2 regions of the Desulfoluna sp. HI9BLuna genome follow, and region 1 is predicted to be linked to the other one. Evidence: riboswitches for the same ligand, from Rfam matches in the RefSeq annotation. Region 1 holds a riboswitch; the other holds the start of a gene.

Region 1 (7,440 bases):
CCAGACCCGCGCCATGCTGCAGACCGACCAGCGTTTTCCCGGCATCGACAATCTTCGGAAAGGCCTGAAGCCGCGCAAGGACGGATCATACGATATCTACTTCAGCCCGAAGCCACCCAAAGGCCAGGAGAATAATTGGATCCAGACCGTGCCGGGCAAGGGGTGGAACACGATTTTGCGTCTCTACGGCCCCCTGGAGTCGTTTTACGACAAAACCTGGAAGCCCGGAGATCCTGAACTGGTTGAGTCGTCGAGCCTGTAACGGTCCCCTGGTGCCCCGCTGAGTCGGGTCCGATCAAAAATGAGTCGTCAATAAAAAGGGCCCCATGGGAACGATTCCCATGGGGCCCTTTGTGTTGTCTCTTTAAGCGCGGAAGCTTATGCGGCTGCAACCGTTTCGGTTTCGGTTTCAGTTGCGGCGGTGCTTCGGGCGTTAAGATCCGCTGCAGCAGTAAACAGCACGTCGGTGGAGCTGTTCAGCGCGGTTTCGGCGGAGTCTTGGATGACGCCGATGATGAAACCGGCGGCCACGACCTGCATGGAGATCTCATTGGGAACACCGAAGAGGCTGCAGGCAAGGGGGATCAGGAGGAGCGAGCCACCGGCCACACCGGAGGCCCCGCAGGCGGAGACGGAGGCGATGATGCTCAGCAGAAGCGCCGTTGCCATGTCGACCTGAATGTTCAGGGTGTGGACGGCAGCCAGGGTCATCACGGTGATGGTGATGGCGGCGCCGGCCATGTTGACGGTGGCACCCAGCGGAATGGAGACGGAGTAGGTGTCTTCGTTGAGGTCGAGGCGCTTGCACAGGTCCATGTTCACGGGGATGTTGGCCGCGGAGCTGCGGGTGAAGAAGGCGGTGACGCCGCTCTCACGCAGGCAGGTGAACACGAGAGGGTAGGGGTTGCGCCGGGTCATGAAGAAGACGATGGCCGGGTTGACGATGAGTGCGATGATGAGCATGGCACCCAAAAGAACCTGAAGCAGGTGGGTGTAGCCGGAAAGGGCTTCAAAGCCGGTGGTGGCGATGGTCTGTGAGACCAGGCCAAAGATGCCCAGGGGGGCAAACCGGATAACCAGCTTGACGATGCTGGAGACGCCGTTGGAGACGTCGTGCAGGAAAGTCTTGGTTGCTTCACCCGTATGCTGGAAGGCGATGCCCAGGGCAATGGCCCAGGCAAGGATGCCGATGAAGTTCCCCGTAGCCAGGGCGTTGATGGGGTTGTCCACGATTTTGAAGAGAAGGGTGTTGAGAACCTCCCCGATACCGTTGGGCGGTGTGGCTGCTGTGTCTGTGGCCACCAGGGTCATGTTGGTGGGGAAGAGAAAACTCAAGGTGACGGCTACGAGTGCCGCCATAAAGGTTCCCACCAGGTAGAGGCCGATGATGGAGCGCATGTTGGTGTGGGTGCCGCGCTTCTGGTTGGCAATGGAAGAGGCGACGATGACAAAAACGAGGATGGGTGCAACGGCTTTAAGCGCTTTGACGAACAAGCTGCCGAACAGGCCTGCGGAGTTTGCCGTATCCGGTGATACCTGAGCAAGGATGACACCTGCAATGATCCCGATCACAATCTGCAGTACCAGGCTTCCCGAAGCGATTTTTTTAAAAATCCCTGTCACTTGATTCATGAATTTCCCCCAAAGTTGGTTAAATATTCCTTAATTCCACTATCACCATTTCATAGGGGAAATATCGCTTATATGTCAATATTTTATTTCCATATAGGCTTATTCGTAACGAGGGCGTTATGTTTTTACGCATTCATGAATCTGAGGCCGAAATGTAGGTAGGAGGAGCTTCAACATTGTAAAATAAAGGCCAAATGGAGTTGTGAAGGAACATGGGGCGGCGAGATTGGAATCCCTTTTGGGGGAGTCGTAAAATTTGGGATGCCTATTGGTATGCCCTGAAACAGCCGGTACATTTAAGGTGCTCGAATAAAGTGAAAGAATGCGTAAAAACAGTCTTGCCAACTATCTGAAATCTTAGATAATGTTTCTTAAACGTTCTCTTTGGACGAATGCTTTTTTAAGGCCCTGATGGGCAAAGCGCATCCTCACGCCGCCTTCAAGGTGCTTTTCGCTACCCTTGTCGTCGGAGTTTTTTCCCCTTGACGCCCTTTGCCGGTTTCGTGTAGAGGATGGACAGTACCCGGTAACAGGGTACACATTCAATTTGTCATACGGTGTCATGCAAACGGAACTACGGTGAAAATCCGTGACGGTCCCGCCGCTGTAACCGGGTGGCCCGGCGCAGGTTGGTTTCTCCTCATCATGTGAAGAGATGCCAGCGGTCACTGCCTCTCCTGAAGGGGGGCGGGAAGGCGCGTCGGGAGCTCTTACCCCGGAAGTCAGAAGACGTGCATGAGACTCACGTGACCGAGTTCGATGGCAAAGGGCTCTGAGGTATATCTATGTACCTCAGAGCCCTTTTTTTATTGCCTGAAATCGGTGCGTTTCACCGGCACGGGTTGGTGCTGGTGGGAATGATCATGAAATTCCGGCGCTGTCTGTTTGTACTCCTTGCTTTCTTTCGACAGACGGATTTCATGGCGGCATCGGGTGATCTCCCGGGTGGAGCCGGGGCGCCGTCGGAGTCGGTGGCCGAACGAATCATGGTGGCGGTACTTTATATTTATGAGCCCGCCGATATGCTTGTAAGGAGAAGAGATACAATGGCTGTAGACAAGACCCAGATTGAATTGGCCCGGGAGGGCGTGGTTTCCCCCCAGATGCAGCAGGTTGCCGAAAAAGAGGGGCATGCCCCCGAGGTCATCCGTGACCTGGTGGCCAAAGGGGAGATCGTTATCCCCAACAACCCCAAGCACAAAGGCCCTGCCGTGGGCATCGGTACCGGCCTCCGTACCAAGGTAAACGCCTCCATCGGGACCAGCTCCGATATCTGCGACATCAAGAGCGAGATCGAAAAAGCCCTGGCCGCAGAGGAAGAGGGCGCCGATACCCTCATGGAACTCTCCGCCGGGGGGGACCTGGACCTTGTCCGCCGCGAGGTGCTGGCAGCCACCAACCTTCCCCTGGGCAACGTGCCCCTTTATCAGGCCTTCAAGGAGACCGGGCGCAAGTATCAGGATCCCTCCAAGCTCGACCCCGAATACCTTTTCGATCTCATTGAGCAGCAGCTCGACGACGGCCTCTCCTTCATGGCCATCCACTGCGGCATCAACCAGTACACCATTGAGCGCCTCCGCGCCCAGGGATTCCGGTATGGCGGTCTTGCCTCCAAGGGCGGCACCTTCATGGTGGCCTGGATGGACGCCACCAAGCGTGAAAACCCCCTTTACGAGCAGTTCGACCGCGTCTGTGCCCTCATGAAAAAATACGACGCCGTGCTTTCCCTTGGCAACGGAATCCGTGCAGGTGCCATCCACGACAGCCACGACCGCGCCCAGATGGCCGAGATGATCATCAACTGCGAGCTGGCCGAGCTAGGTCGCGAGATGGGCTGCCAGATGATGGTGGAAGGCCCCGGCCATGTGCCCCTGGATGAGATCGAGGGCAACATCATGCTTGAAAAGCGTATGAGCGGCAACGCCCCCTACTACGTCCTCGGCCCCATCCCCTGCGACACCGGCGCCGGGTACGATCACATCACTGCGGCCATTGGCGCGGCCAGCTCCGCCCGTTTCGGCGCAGACCTTATCTGCTACATCACCCCCGCCGAGCACCTGGCCCTGCCCACGGTTCAGGATGTGCGTGAGGGCGTGCGCGCCACCCGCCTTGCCACCCGCATCGGAGATATCGCCAAGTACCCCAACCGCCGCGAAACCGAGAAGCTGGCTGCCATGGCCCGTCGCGAGATGCGCTGGGACGATCTGGAAAAACACCTCCTTTTCCCGGAGGTGGCCAAGTCCATCCGTGCAGAGCGCACCCCCGAGCAGGAAGACACCTGCACCATGTGCGGTGACTTCTGCGCCATGAAAAAAGGGATGGAGGTTTTCCAGCCCGACATCAAAGGCGACAAGATCTACAAGGGGTAACCCAGGTTCGCGAATGCTCCAACCCTCGTACCTCGGGTTGTCGCATTCGCTGACGGGCTGTGCCCGTGATCAACGGTACGGGTTATTGACGTGTAGCCATTCAGCTTACAATGCCTCCGGTGGTCCTGCCGGAGGCAAGTTGAATCGTTACAAAGACGATTTGTTACGAACGACCATTTTGGTCCCCATGGTGCCATGTCTCCAACCACTGGCATCATGGGGGCGCATGTTTTGACTGGATTGATTGAGGAGGGGTTCTGAATGACATTGCTCGAAAAGACCATCGGTTCCATTGTGGGGATCGATCGCGGGATTGAGACGCTTGCCCTTGCCCGCCTGGCCGACCAGGCGCGGCCCCAGGGGAGTCTTGGGGTGCTGGAACCCCTGTCCGCCCGCCTTGCAGCCATTGCCGGTAAAATCGATGTGAAGCTCGAAAAGAAGGTGGTGGTGACCTGTGCCGGAGACCACGGCGTGGTGGAGGAGGGTGTGAGCCTGTTTCCCCAGGAGGTCACCGAGCAGATGGTCCACAACTTCGTGATCAAGGGCGCCTCCATCAACGTGCTGGCCAAGCACGCCGGGGCCGAGTCCCTGGCGGCCGACATCGGCGTCAAGGCCGATTTTGATCCGTCTCTTCCCATCATCCATAAAAAGGTGGCCAGGGGCACCGAGAACTTTACCAAAGGGCCTGCCATGACCCGCGAGCAGGCTGTGGCAGCCATTGAGGCCGGCATTGAGATTGTGAACGAACTCGTGGCCGAAGGCGGGCTGGACATGCTCGGCACCGGGGACATGGGGATCGGCAACACCACCCCCTCCACGGCCATTATCGCCGTGCTCTCCGGGGAAAAGGTGGAAGACCTTACCGGGCGGGGCACGGGCATCAACGATGAGGCCCTTCAGCGCAAAATCGACGTGATCAAAAAAGGGATCGAGGTGAACAAGCCCGACCCCAAGGATCCCGTGGATGTGTTGGCCAAGGTGGGCGGCTACGAAATCGGCGCCCTGGCAGGGCTTGTCCTGGGGGCTGCGGCCCACGGCGTCCCGGTGGTGTGCGACGGGTTCATCTCCACGGCAGGGGCCCTGATTGCAGGGGATCTGGCCCCCACGGCCAAGGAGTACCTCTTTGCCAGCCATCGTTCGGTGGAGGTGGGGCACACCTTCATGCATGATCACCTGGGCGTGGATCCCCTCCTGGACCTGGGCTTTCGCCTGGGCGAGGGCACAGGGGCGGCCCTGACCATGGAGCTCCTGGACGCCTCCACCCGCATCCTGGCCGATGTGCTTACCTTCGACGAGGTGGCCATCAAGGATCCCCACACCAAAGGGTAATGTTATTTTTGTAACCGGTTGTGATACGATGCCCCTGCATGACGCCATGCAGGGGTATTTTTGTATGTGATTTTTGGAGAATGGATGGGTGAGATGACACCGTATTTGAAGTTCAAAAACGTGCTCACGGGGTATCGCCAGTATCGGTTGCTTGAGGCAGCCTTTGACGCCGGGGTGTTCGAGATCGTGGGCGCTGAACCTGTGACGGCAGAGGAACTCTGCCGCAAGGTGGGGTGGGACCCATCCTTGGGGGCCCGTGCCCTTGCGGCCTTGTGTGTATTGGGGCTTCTGGAAGAGACCCCGCGGGGGATCAGGGTCTCCGAGGAAGGGGCGCTTTTCTTCGGGGCAGATGCGCCCCATCCCATGGCCGGTACCCTGGCCTTTGAAAAACGGCTCTACGACTCCTGGGCTCTCCTGGGAAAGACCCTGGAGCAAGGCGAACGTATCTACGCCGCATCGGAGAAGAGCGAGGCAGAGTACAAAAAAGACCTGGCCCAGTACATCGAGGCCATGGATGAGGCAGCCCGCATCCGGGCGGCTGAGCTCTGGCAGGTGGTGAGGCCGGACAACGAGCAGGGCCTTTTTGTGGAGCTGGGTTTTGGCTCCGGGGCTTACAGTCTTGCCTTTTTGGAACGGCACCCAGGCTGGAGAGGCTCCCTTGCCGACCTGGATGATGTGGTGGGGATTTTTGGCGAGACCAAGGCGAGCCATTCCGCCTTTGACCGAGTGACCCTTTCCTGCGTCAACCTGCTGGATGAGAGCTGGGACCTGGCCGCCTGTGAAGGGGCCGATCTTCTTCTGCTCTCCAACCTGGTGCACTGCCAGGGGGACGAGGAGACCCTGGGGATCGTGCGGCGTGCTGCCGGGCTTCTGGCCCAGGGCGGCACCCTGGTGGTCCATGATTTTTACCGGGACCGGGGCGAGGCAGGAGGCATGTACGACCTTCACATGATGCTGAACACCTACAACGGGAAAGTGTACACCACCGGCGAGATGCGGGCCATGGTCGAGGCGGCCGGGCTTGTTTTTGCCGGGGACCTTGCCCTGCCGTCGGGATCCTGCGCTGTTCTGGCACGAAAATGTGAGCCCTGAAACCCTTTACAACCCGTCATCCTCTGGCTATGATTCGGGCATTCTTACGTCACACGTGCAGGCTTTGGGAAGCCCCGGGGCCGTGCGTCGACAATGGTCCTTGGACCGGCGGGGTGCAAGGGCGCCCCGGGCGGTGAAAGAGTGGGATTATGAAGTGGAACAGAGACGTGTTTCTCCATAATCTGGAGGAACTGGTTGCGCGGGAGTGGGGCGGGCGCCTGGGTGAGCTGGATCGCACCGTGGGCCTGACCGGTGCCTTTGAATCATGGAAAAGCGGCACATCCCCCACCATTGATGCCATTTTCAGGATCTGCCAGGCCTTGGACTGCGATATTACCTGGCTTTTGAACGGGTACACCGGGGGAGAGGGCGCCGGCATGGTCAACGCCCTGGTCTACATCCCCAAGTACCGTGCCACCTTGTCCGGCGGCGGCGGTTCCTTTGAGACCACGGCCGAGGTGCTTGAGACCTGTCCCTTTGGCGAAATATGGCTTCGGAAAAAGGGCAACCCCTCGTCCCTGGTGCTGTTTGATGTGGCCGGTGATTCCATGGCCCCCATGATTTTAAGCGGGGATACCGTCATGGTGGACCGTTCCCGAACAGGGGAGGATGGCCGGTTTAAAGGGGGCATTTTTGCCTTTCGCGAAGGCGACGCCATTAAGGTCAAGCGACTTTATACGGAAGGGGCTGCCGTGCGTGTGCTCTCCGACAACAAGGCCGAAGCCGTGGACTATCTGGCCGATCTGACCGGTTTTGAAGTGATCGGGGAGGTGGTCTGGGTGGCCCGGGATCTTTTGGGCATGCATGCGTCATGAACAGCAGCCCGCCTCCGGCGTGAATTGATCTATAGCAAAGCTTCCGCCTTTGGCTTCACAGCCGAATCCGCTTCAATAAACCGAATGAGCCTTTGAAACCTGTTTATCAAACTTTTCAAAAGTTTGGCCTCCGGCAGGGCCGCCGAAGGCGCGTTTTTGTCTTTTTATACCAGTGATAGGTGACCTCCATTACCATTATCAAT
Region 2 (7,440 bases), 1.8 Mb from region 1:
CGAGCTTGAGCGGGACAGGGCCATGGAAGATCTTGAAAAAGCCCTGGCTGAAATCCGGACCCTCAAGGGGATCCTTCCCATTTGCAGCTCCTGCAAAAAAATCCGCGACAAACAGGGCGTCTGGCATCCTTTGGAGGCCTACATCTCCCATCATTCCGAGGCGGATTTCTCCCATGGGATCTGCCCGGAGTGCAGAAACCTTCTTTACCCGGAGTTTGGTGGAGAATTGTCCGGCAAGGGGTGAGCCCCCCTCAATGGCTCGCCACGCCCTTGCTCAATCGAGCGGGGACGGGGGTGATGCGCAAGCTTGAGGCCGCCTGGCTCTCTTCCACAAAGAGGCGGCACCCGTAGACGGCTTCCAGCCGTTCTTTTTCCAGGACCTGGGACGGCGACCCCAAGGACGACACCGTGCCCTTATGGATCAGGCAGAGGGTATCGGCATACATGGCCGCCAGGTTCAAATCGTGGGAGACCATCACCACCCCGGTTCCCCGCTCCAGCTTCAACCTCTCCATCAAATCCATGACACGCACCTGATGGGCCAGATCCAGGGCCGAGGTGGGTTCGTCGAGGAGAATGAACTCGGGCTGCTGGCACACAGCCCTGGAGATAAAGACCCGTTGTTTTTCCCCGCCGCTCAGCGCCTCCACCGAACGGTCTGCCAGATGCAGGACATCGGTAAAGGCCATGGCTTCTTCGGCAAGGGCCATGTCTTCATCTTTGTGAAAGCCCAGCATGCCCAGGTGGGGCGCCCGCCCCATGAGCACCACCTCCCGTACCGTCAAAGAAAAAGCACTCTCCACCGATTGAGGTAAAAATGCGATGCGCCGTGCCAGTTCCCGCCGCGTCATCCGGGACAGGGAGGTATTTTCCAGGGACACTTCGCCTGTTCGAGGGCGGGAAAGCCCGGCCAGGCATTTCAGCAGGGTGGTTTTGCCCGTGCCGTTGGGGCCTGCGATGATAAAAAAGGAGCCCCGGGGAACGGAAAGGGTGATGTCCGTCAGCACCTCATGGCTGCCGTAGCCCGTGGAGAGTTCACGGGTGGAAAGGCTGGCTGCCGTGGCCGCATTGTTGCGTGTCATCATCGGGCCCTCCTTTTAAGAAGCATGATGAACAAAGGGGCCCCGATCATGGCGGTGATCACCCCCACGGGAATCTCTCCCTCCCGGGGAATCCAACGGGCCAGCAGGTCGCAGATCACCATGAAGGCGCCTCCGCCCACGATGGTGGCAGGCACCAGCACCCGGTGGTCCGAGCCGAACACCTGCCGGAGGATGTGGGGCACCACCAGGCCCACAAACCCCATGAGGCCGCTCTGGCAGACCATGGCGCTGACCATGAACGAGGTGGCGATAAGAAGGATAAGGGTGGTCCGCCGGATGGAGACCCCCATGGCCCTTGCCATCTCGCGCCCCATGAGCATGAGGTTCATCTTGTGGGAGAGAAGAAAGATCACCACAAAGCAGGGCAGTACCAGAAGGGCCACCATGCCCACCTGGGGCATGTCTGCTGAGGAGAGGTCTCCCATGAGCCAGAACATGATGTCGTGGAGCTTGTTCTCTTCGGAAATGGAGATGAGAAACATAATCACCGCCGAGCAGAAGGCGTTGACCATGACGCCGGATAACAGCATGGCGTCCCGGCCCACCCGGCTTTCGCCCCGTGAAAGGACAAGCACCAGGAAGAGGGTGACCATGCTGCCGGCAAAGGCGGTGAGGCTGACCCCCGGCACACGGGCAAATCCGGCAAGGATCCCCATGATGGCACCGGTGGCCGCACCGCCGGAGATGCCAAGGATATAGGGCTCGGCAAGGGGGTTTCCCAGAAGGGCCTGAAAAACCAGCCCCCCTAAGGAGAGCACTGCCCCGCAGAACAGGGCCATGAGCACCCGGGGCAACCGGATGCGCTCGATGATGGCAATCTGGAGGCTGTCTGCCTGGGAATCACCCGTTATGAGCTGTGCCACAGGCGTAAGGTCGATACCCGAAGGCCCAGTGGCCAGGCCCAGGAGAACCGCAGCCCCAAGAACCATGGAGAGCAGGGCGGTGATGAGGAGGATTCGTTTCAGCAGGCGCCCCCGTACCCTGGATGTGTCGTTCACCGGGCCGCCTCCTCAAAAAGGGTGGGATGGATCAGGGCCGCCAGCATGGCAAGGCCCTCCACCACACGCGGGGTGGGGCGATCCAGGATGTCCGAATTCACGACATGGATGTTGTTGGTTTGAACGGCGGGAAGGGACGGCCAGCTTGCCCACTCCTGTCTCATGGTGTCGAAGTCGTCGTTTCTGGCCATGGAGGTGATGATGATCATCTCCGGTGCCAGGGCCAGGACCTGTTCCTTGGAAAACCGGGGGTAGGGCGTTTTGCTGGTGACGACGTTTTCTCCCCCTGCCCGGCGGATCATTTCGTTTAAAAAGGTGTTTTTGCCCACGGAGACGATGGGGGAGATCCCGATCTGGAAAAAGAGGCGGGGTTTATGGGATGCCCCGGCAATGGTCCGGTCAATGGCCTCCAGCTGCGCGCCCATGGCATCGGTGATGGTTCTGGCCTCACTCGTTGCATTAAGGAGGTTGCCTATCTCATTGATAGAACGAATAATCGTGTCGATACCGTCGGGGTTGACCGTGTACACGGGGATGCCGAAGGCCTTGATACGCTGGATCACTTTATCCGGGTTGCCGTCCTTCACCGCCAGGCAGAGGTCGGGCTTCAGGGAGACAATGGTCTCCAGCTCCGGTCGGATATAGCTGCCGACCCGGGGAAGTTTTTGTGCTGCCGCAGGGTAGTCGCTGTATCGGGTGACCCCGGCAAGGAGATCTCCCTTGCCCAGGGAAAAAACGATCTCGGTGATGCTGGGGGCAAGGGACACCACTCTTTTGGGGGCGTCCGGCAGATCAACAATACAGCCTGTGGTGTCGGTGACGCTTTTGGCCTGCACACGGGCAGCGAAGAGGCCGCACCAGGCCACGCCCAAAGCGAGAAGGAAAAGGGTGCGTAAGGCTCGATTTTTCATGATGTTATCCATGACCTCCCACGAAACCGGGTCCGCGCATATCTTTGGATATGCTTGAATCCAAAGGGTTCGAGCCTGATTGCCGGATTCTCCCCACAGGGAAAATTATCCTTGACATAGGACATTTCTATGGAATAGTAAACGAGAAATTCAGGTGCTTTTCCCTTTGCATGGCTCAAGGGGAGAAGAGAATAGGGAATCCCGTGAAATTCGGGAACGGACCCGCCGCTGTAAGTGGGGACTGTTTTGGCCACCATGCCACTGGGAGTTGTTAAACACTCGGGAAGGCGCGCCGGACGGGACGATCCACGAGTCAGAAGACCTGCCTGGATGGAGATGTCTCGATGCCCGTGGTAAAGGCTGAGATATGCCGCGATGCATGCACAGATCGTGTGTCACGCTTTTTTTGTGGGAAAATACGGATCCCCGCACCTTAAACCTACAGGTGCGGGGATTTTTTTGTTTTCACGCCCGCACCCTCCATCCCGGCTTTACGCAACCCGACGGAGACCACTCCGTTGCCGTATGATTTGGAAGGAGTACACGTACCATGGAATGGAAAAGCCTGATTGCCGGATTGGTCTTTACCATGGGAATGTACGCCGCCAAATGCGGCATCGGCCTGGCCTGCGGGTGGTCGCAAAGAAAGAGCCGCCGCCTTGCCTTCATCGCAGTGGCGGCTTTGGCCTATACCCTCCTGTTCGCCGGGTGTTACCTGCTCCTTACCCGTGTCAATCTGTTAAACAAGCTCCTTATCGTAGAACACCTGGTGAAGTGGGCCATGGCCGTTCACGCGGCCATGGCCTCGCTTCTCCTCGTGTGGGGCTCCGCCTTGCTGAAAAAACCTGCCGAGGGATCAGGGCCCGTGCGGGGATGGCTGCTCTTTGCCCTGCCGTGCCCGGTGTGCATGGGGGTTATTCTGCTGACCATCGCCTTTGTTATCGGGCTTTTCCCGGAGAATGCTTTTGGCATGACCGCCATGGCCTGGGGGATTTTCGTCCTCGTTGCATCGGTTGGTTTTCTGACCACCCGATGCCTGGGGGCCCGGTTCGGTACCCCTCACCACGTCATGGGAACGATGATGGTCCTTGCGGCGCTCTGGTTTCTCCTGACAATTCTGGTGGTTCCCCATGTCTCCGAGTTGCCGGATGTTTTTGCCATGGCATCCGGCGCAGCCGATTCGGCCCGCGGCGAGGGGAACGCACCTATTGCTGCGGCCATTGTTGCATGTTGCCTCTTTGGGGGCGGCATCTTTCTGGATCGTTTTGTCCATACCCATTGACGTTTTTTTAAGGATTCGTACGTGCAAACGGCAGCTCTCATCAAAAGTTATATCTATGTGGTCTCATCATCCCTTCTCTACCCGGTCCTGATCCTTCTGGCCTTTCTCACCTTCTGGGCCGTGGTGTGTGCCGGGGCCCTCTTTTCCGAATGGGTACGAAGGCATCGTATGGCGGTGGAAAACGACGGCCCGGATGTGTTCTTCCGGCCCGACCATGACCTGCATACCACGCCCCGGGTCAGCCGTTATGTGGCCCGGCTCAAAGGCCTCCTGGAAAAAAACGGCGGCGCCTCGACCCTTGAGGTGGAGGGACTCCTTCAGGACACCACGCGCCGGCTTTTTTCCTCTCTTGACGTGTATCGCCTGGTGGTTCGCGTGGGCCCGGGCCTGGGCCTCATCGGCACACTGATCCCCATGGGAACGGGGCTGGCCGCCCTGGGACAGGGGGACCTGTCCATGCTCTCTTCGGAGCTGGTCATTGCCTTTACCACCACGGTGGTGGGCCTTGCCGTGGGACTCCTGGCTTATCTGTTCCTCGTCATCAAGACCCGCTGGGCCGATGAGGACCTCCTGAACATGGAGGTGGCCACCGAAGCCCTGGCCGGAACCCCGCAAGGCTCATCGGGCAACGGGACAACAGGGGCACCTGCCGGGGAGGCGGCATGAGGTACCTGAAAAAACGACGCTACGCCGTGGGGGGCGGAAATCAGGGGAGGCCCATGGCCTCGGACCCCATGGACGGGGTGGCCAACCTGTTTGACATCGGCCTGGTCTTTATTGTGGGGCTCATCGTGACCCTGTTTTCCACCTATCGTCTCCACGACCTCTTCAACGAAGAGAGCGAGATGACCATCGTCAAAAAAAACAAAAACGGGGAGATGGAGATCATTACCAAATCCAAGCGAAAAATCGAAGCGCTGAAGGTCTCCAAAACCATGGGAGAAGGGGAGGGGCATCGCATGGGCGTGGCCTATCGTCTGGAAGACGGTTCCATGGTGTACGTTCCCGATGGAAACGAGGCTGCACCGGACTAACCCGGATATTTCTCGAATCGAGTACCCCCATATTCAAGGCCTGTTTGTCAATTTTTCCAAACGTGTTGCCCCGGCAGGGCCGCTGGAGACAAGCGGAGTCATTATCGTTTACGCCACGCAATCAGGAACCCGACCATGACATGGATCCGCCGGGGGATGGCAGCGGCCGTCCTTACTCTTTTTCTCTTTGTTTTTCTACCCGTTGCCCGGGCTGTCACCATCACCGATTCCACGGGCCGTACCGTCACCTTTGACCAGCCGCCCACACGGGTGGTGTCCCTGGTGCCGTCCCTCACCGAGGCCCTTTTTGTCATGGGAGCCGAGGATCGGGTGGTGGGGGTGACCCTCCACGACACCTGGCCCGCTGAGGCCAACACCAAAACCGTGGTGGGCGGATTCTTCAGGCCCTCGGTGGACAAGGTGCTTACACTCAACCCCGACCTGGTGTTTGTCTCCGGCATCCAGAAGGAGATGATTGAGGCCCTTGAAGGCACCGTACTCGTTGTGCAGCTTGACCCGGGCTCCGTGGACGAGGCCTTCGGGCAGATGCGGCTCATGGGACGCATCATGGGCTGCGAGGCAGGAGCGGAGAAAATCATCACGGACAACCGGCAGATCCTTGCCGATATCCGGAAAAAAGTGGCGGCGATTCCGGCTGACAAACGCAAACGGGTGATGCGCCTCATGGGCCGCACCAGCATCATGACCCCCGGGGCCGACTCCTTTCAGCAGGAACTCATCAAGCTGGCCGGGGGCATCCCCCACGGGATCAAACGGGACGGCGCCGTGATTTCCATGACGGACAAAGAGTTGATCGACTTCAAACCGGACGTCATCTATGGATGCGGGGGAGACAAAGAGGCCGCAGAGCTTCTTTACGCCAACCCGGCCTTTGAATCGATTCCCGCCGTCAAAAACAAGCGCATCGACTATTATCCCTGCGAGCTCACCTGCAGGGCCTCCACCCATGTGGGCTATTTTGTCTCCTGGCTTTCGTCAAACCTCTATTCCGCAGAATTTTCCATTCGGAAAAACCAGATCCACCCCGATGCGATAATCGATCGTACGCCGGTTCCCCTGGACCTGGCGTATGTAAAGAAAGCCAGCTTAAACCACGCCACCCTCTACGATTTTCCCTCCAGGAGCCTGGAGGTGACCTTCACATCCCCCAAGACCATTCTCTCCACCCTGGACGGCTGGCGGGAGAACATCACCACCGTGGGCAACAACTACATGCCGCCCCAGTGCTGGCGCCTGGCCCACGAAGGGGGCTTTGAGGGTATGAAGCAGGACATTGTTGCCATGCTGGGGATCAAGGGGGAGACCACGAGCTTTCTCTTCACCGGTGCCGACATGGACAACTTCAGCAAAAAAACCGCCTCTTTCCGGGACATGAGCGTCACGGTGCTGGCAACGGCCGGGGTCTGCTCCAACGCCATGCGCATGGGCAAGGACACGGGCAGCTATTACGAGCCCGGTACCATCAACATACTCATCCTGCCCAACATGCACCTATCAAAGCGTGCCATGAGCCGCGCCATCATCTCGGCCACCGAAGGCAAAACCGCCGCCCTCCAGGACCTGGACGTGCGAAGCAGCTACACCCCTCTGGTGAATCCTGCCACGGGAACGGGCACGGACAACATCCTCATCGCCGAAGGGGAGGGCGTTTCCGTGGACAACGCCGGGGGCCACACCAAGATGGGCGAGCTCATCGCCACGGCAGTCTATGAAGCCGTTACCGAGGCGATCTTCAAGCAAAACGGCCTCACGGCGAATCGCAGCGTGTTCAGGCGTCTCAAGGATCGGCAGCTTACCGTCTCCGATCTTGTGGGAGACAGCTCCTGCCCCTGCAACGCATCTTCCGGCGGTACGGGCATCCCCGCCTACGCCAAGCTGGAAACCCTGCTGCTGGAACCGAAGTACGCCGCCTTTCTGGAGACCGCCATGGCCCTCTCCGATGCCTGGGAGCGCGGCCTGGTCACCGATCTTTCCGCCTACAAAGGCTGGTGCAACCAGATGGCCACGGAAATCGCAGGGGGACAGGTTCCCGATGAGAGCTTCACCGGAGAGACTGACCTGCCCAAGCCCCTTGGCCTTGCCGTGGATGCC

The links. A riboswitch is a leader RNA that binds a small molecule or an ion and turns the genes downstream of it on or off. The one in region 1 is predicted to bind cobalamin.
Region 2: it holds a riboswitch for cobalamin, as region 1 does, so the genes downstream of both, ACOYW0_RS24695 (DUF2162 family putative transporter) here and thiC (phosphomethylpyrimidine synthase ThiC) in region 1, are expected to answer to the same signal.

Annotation. Positions count from the first base shown of each region.
Region 1 is NZ_CP186555.1:4,230,204-4,237,643, forward strand. Features, by position in the region: gene ACOYW0_RS17130 (DUF1254 domain-containing protein) at 1-262, shown strand, start outside; gene sstT (serine/threonine transporter SstT) at 379-1,632, opposite strand; cobalamin riboswitch at 2,160-2,385, shown strand; gene thiC (phosphomethylpyrimidine synthase ThiC) at 2,679-4,001, shown strand; gene cobT (nicotinate-nucleotide--dimethylbenzimidazole phosphoribosyltransferase) at 4,263-5,330, shown strand; gene ACOYW0_RS17150 (methyltransferase) at 5,424-6,422, shown strand; gene ACOYW0_RS17155 (S24 family peptidase) at 6,572-7,237, shown strand; gene lptF (LPS export ABC transporter permease LptF) at 7,417-7,440, shown strand, end outside.
Region 2 is NZ_CP186555.1:6,078,708-6,086,147, reverse strand. Features, by position in the region: gene ACOYW0_RS24715 (PAS domain-containing protein) at 1-244, shown strand, start outside; gene ACOYW0_RS24710 (ABC transporter ATP-binding protein) at 252-1,085, opposite strand; gene ACOYW0_RS24705 (FecCD family ABC transporter permease) at 1,082-2,101, opposite strand; gene ACOYW0_RS24700 (ABC transporter substrate-binding protein) at 2,098-3,012, opposite strand; cobalamin riboswitch at 3,148-3,356, shown strand; gene ACOYW0_RS24695 (DUF2162 family putative transporter) at 3,563-4,294, shown strand; gene ACOYW0_RS24690 (MotA/TolQ/ExbB proton channel family protein) at 4,316-4,960, shown strand; gene ACOYW0_RS24685 (DUF2149 domain-containing protein) at 4,957-5,328, shown strand; gene ACOYW0_RS24680 (helical backbone metal receptor) at 5,464-7,440, shown strand, end outside.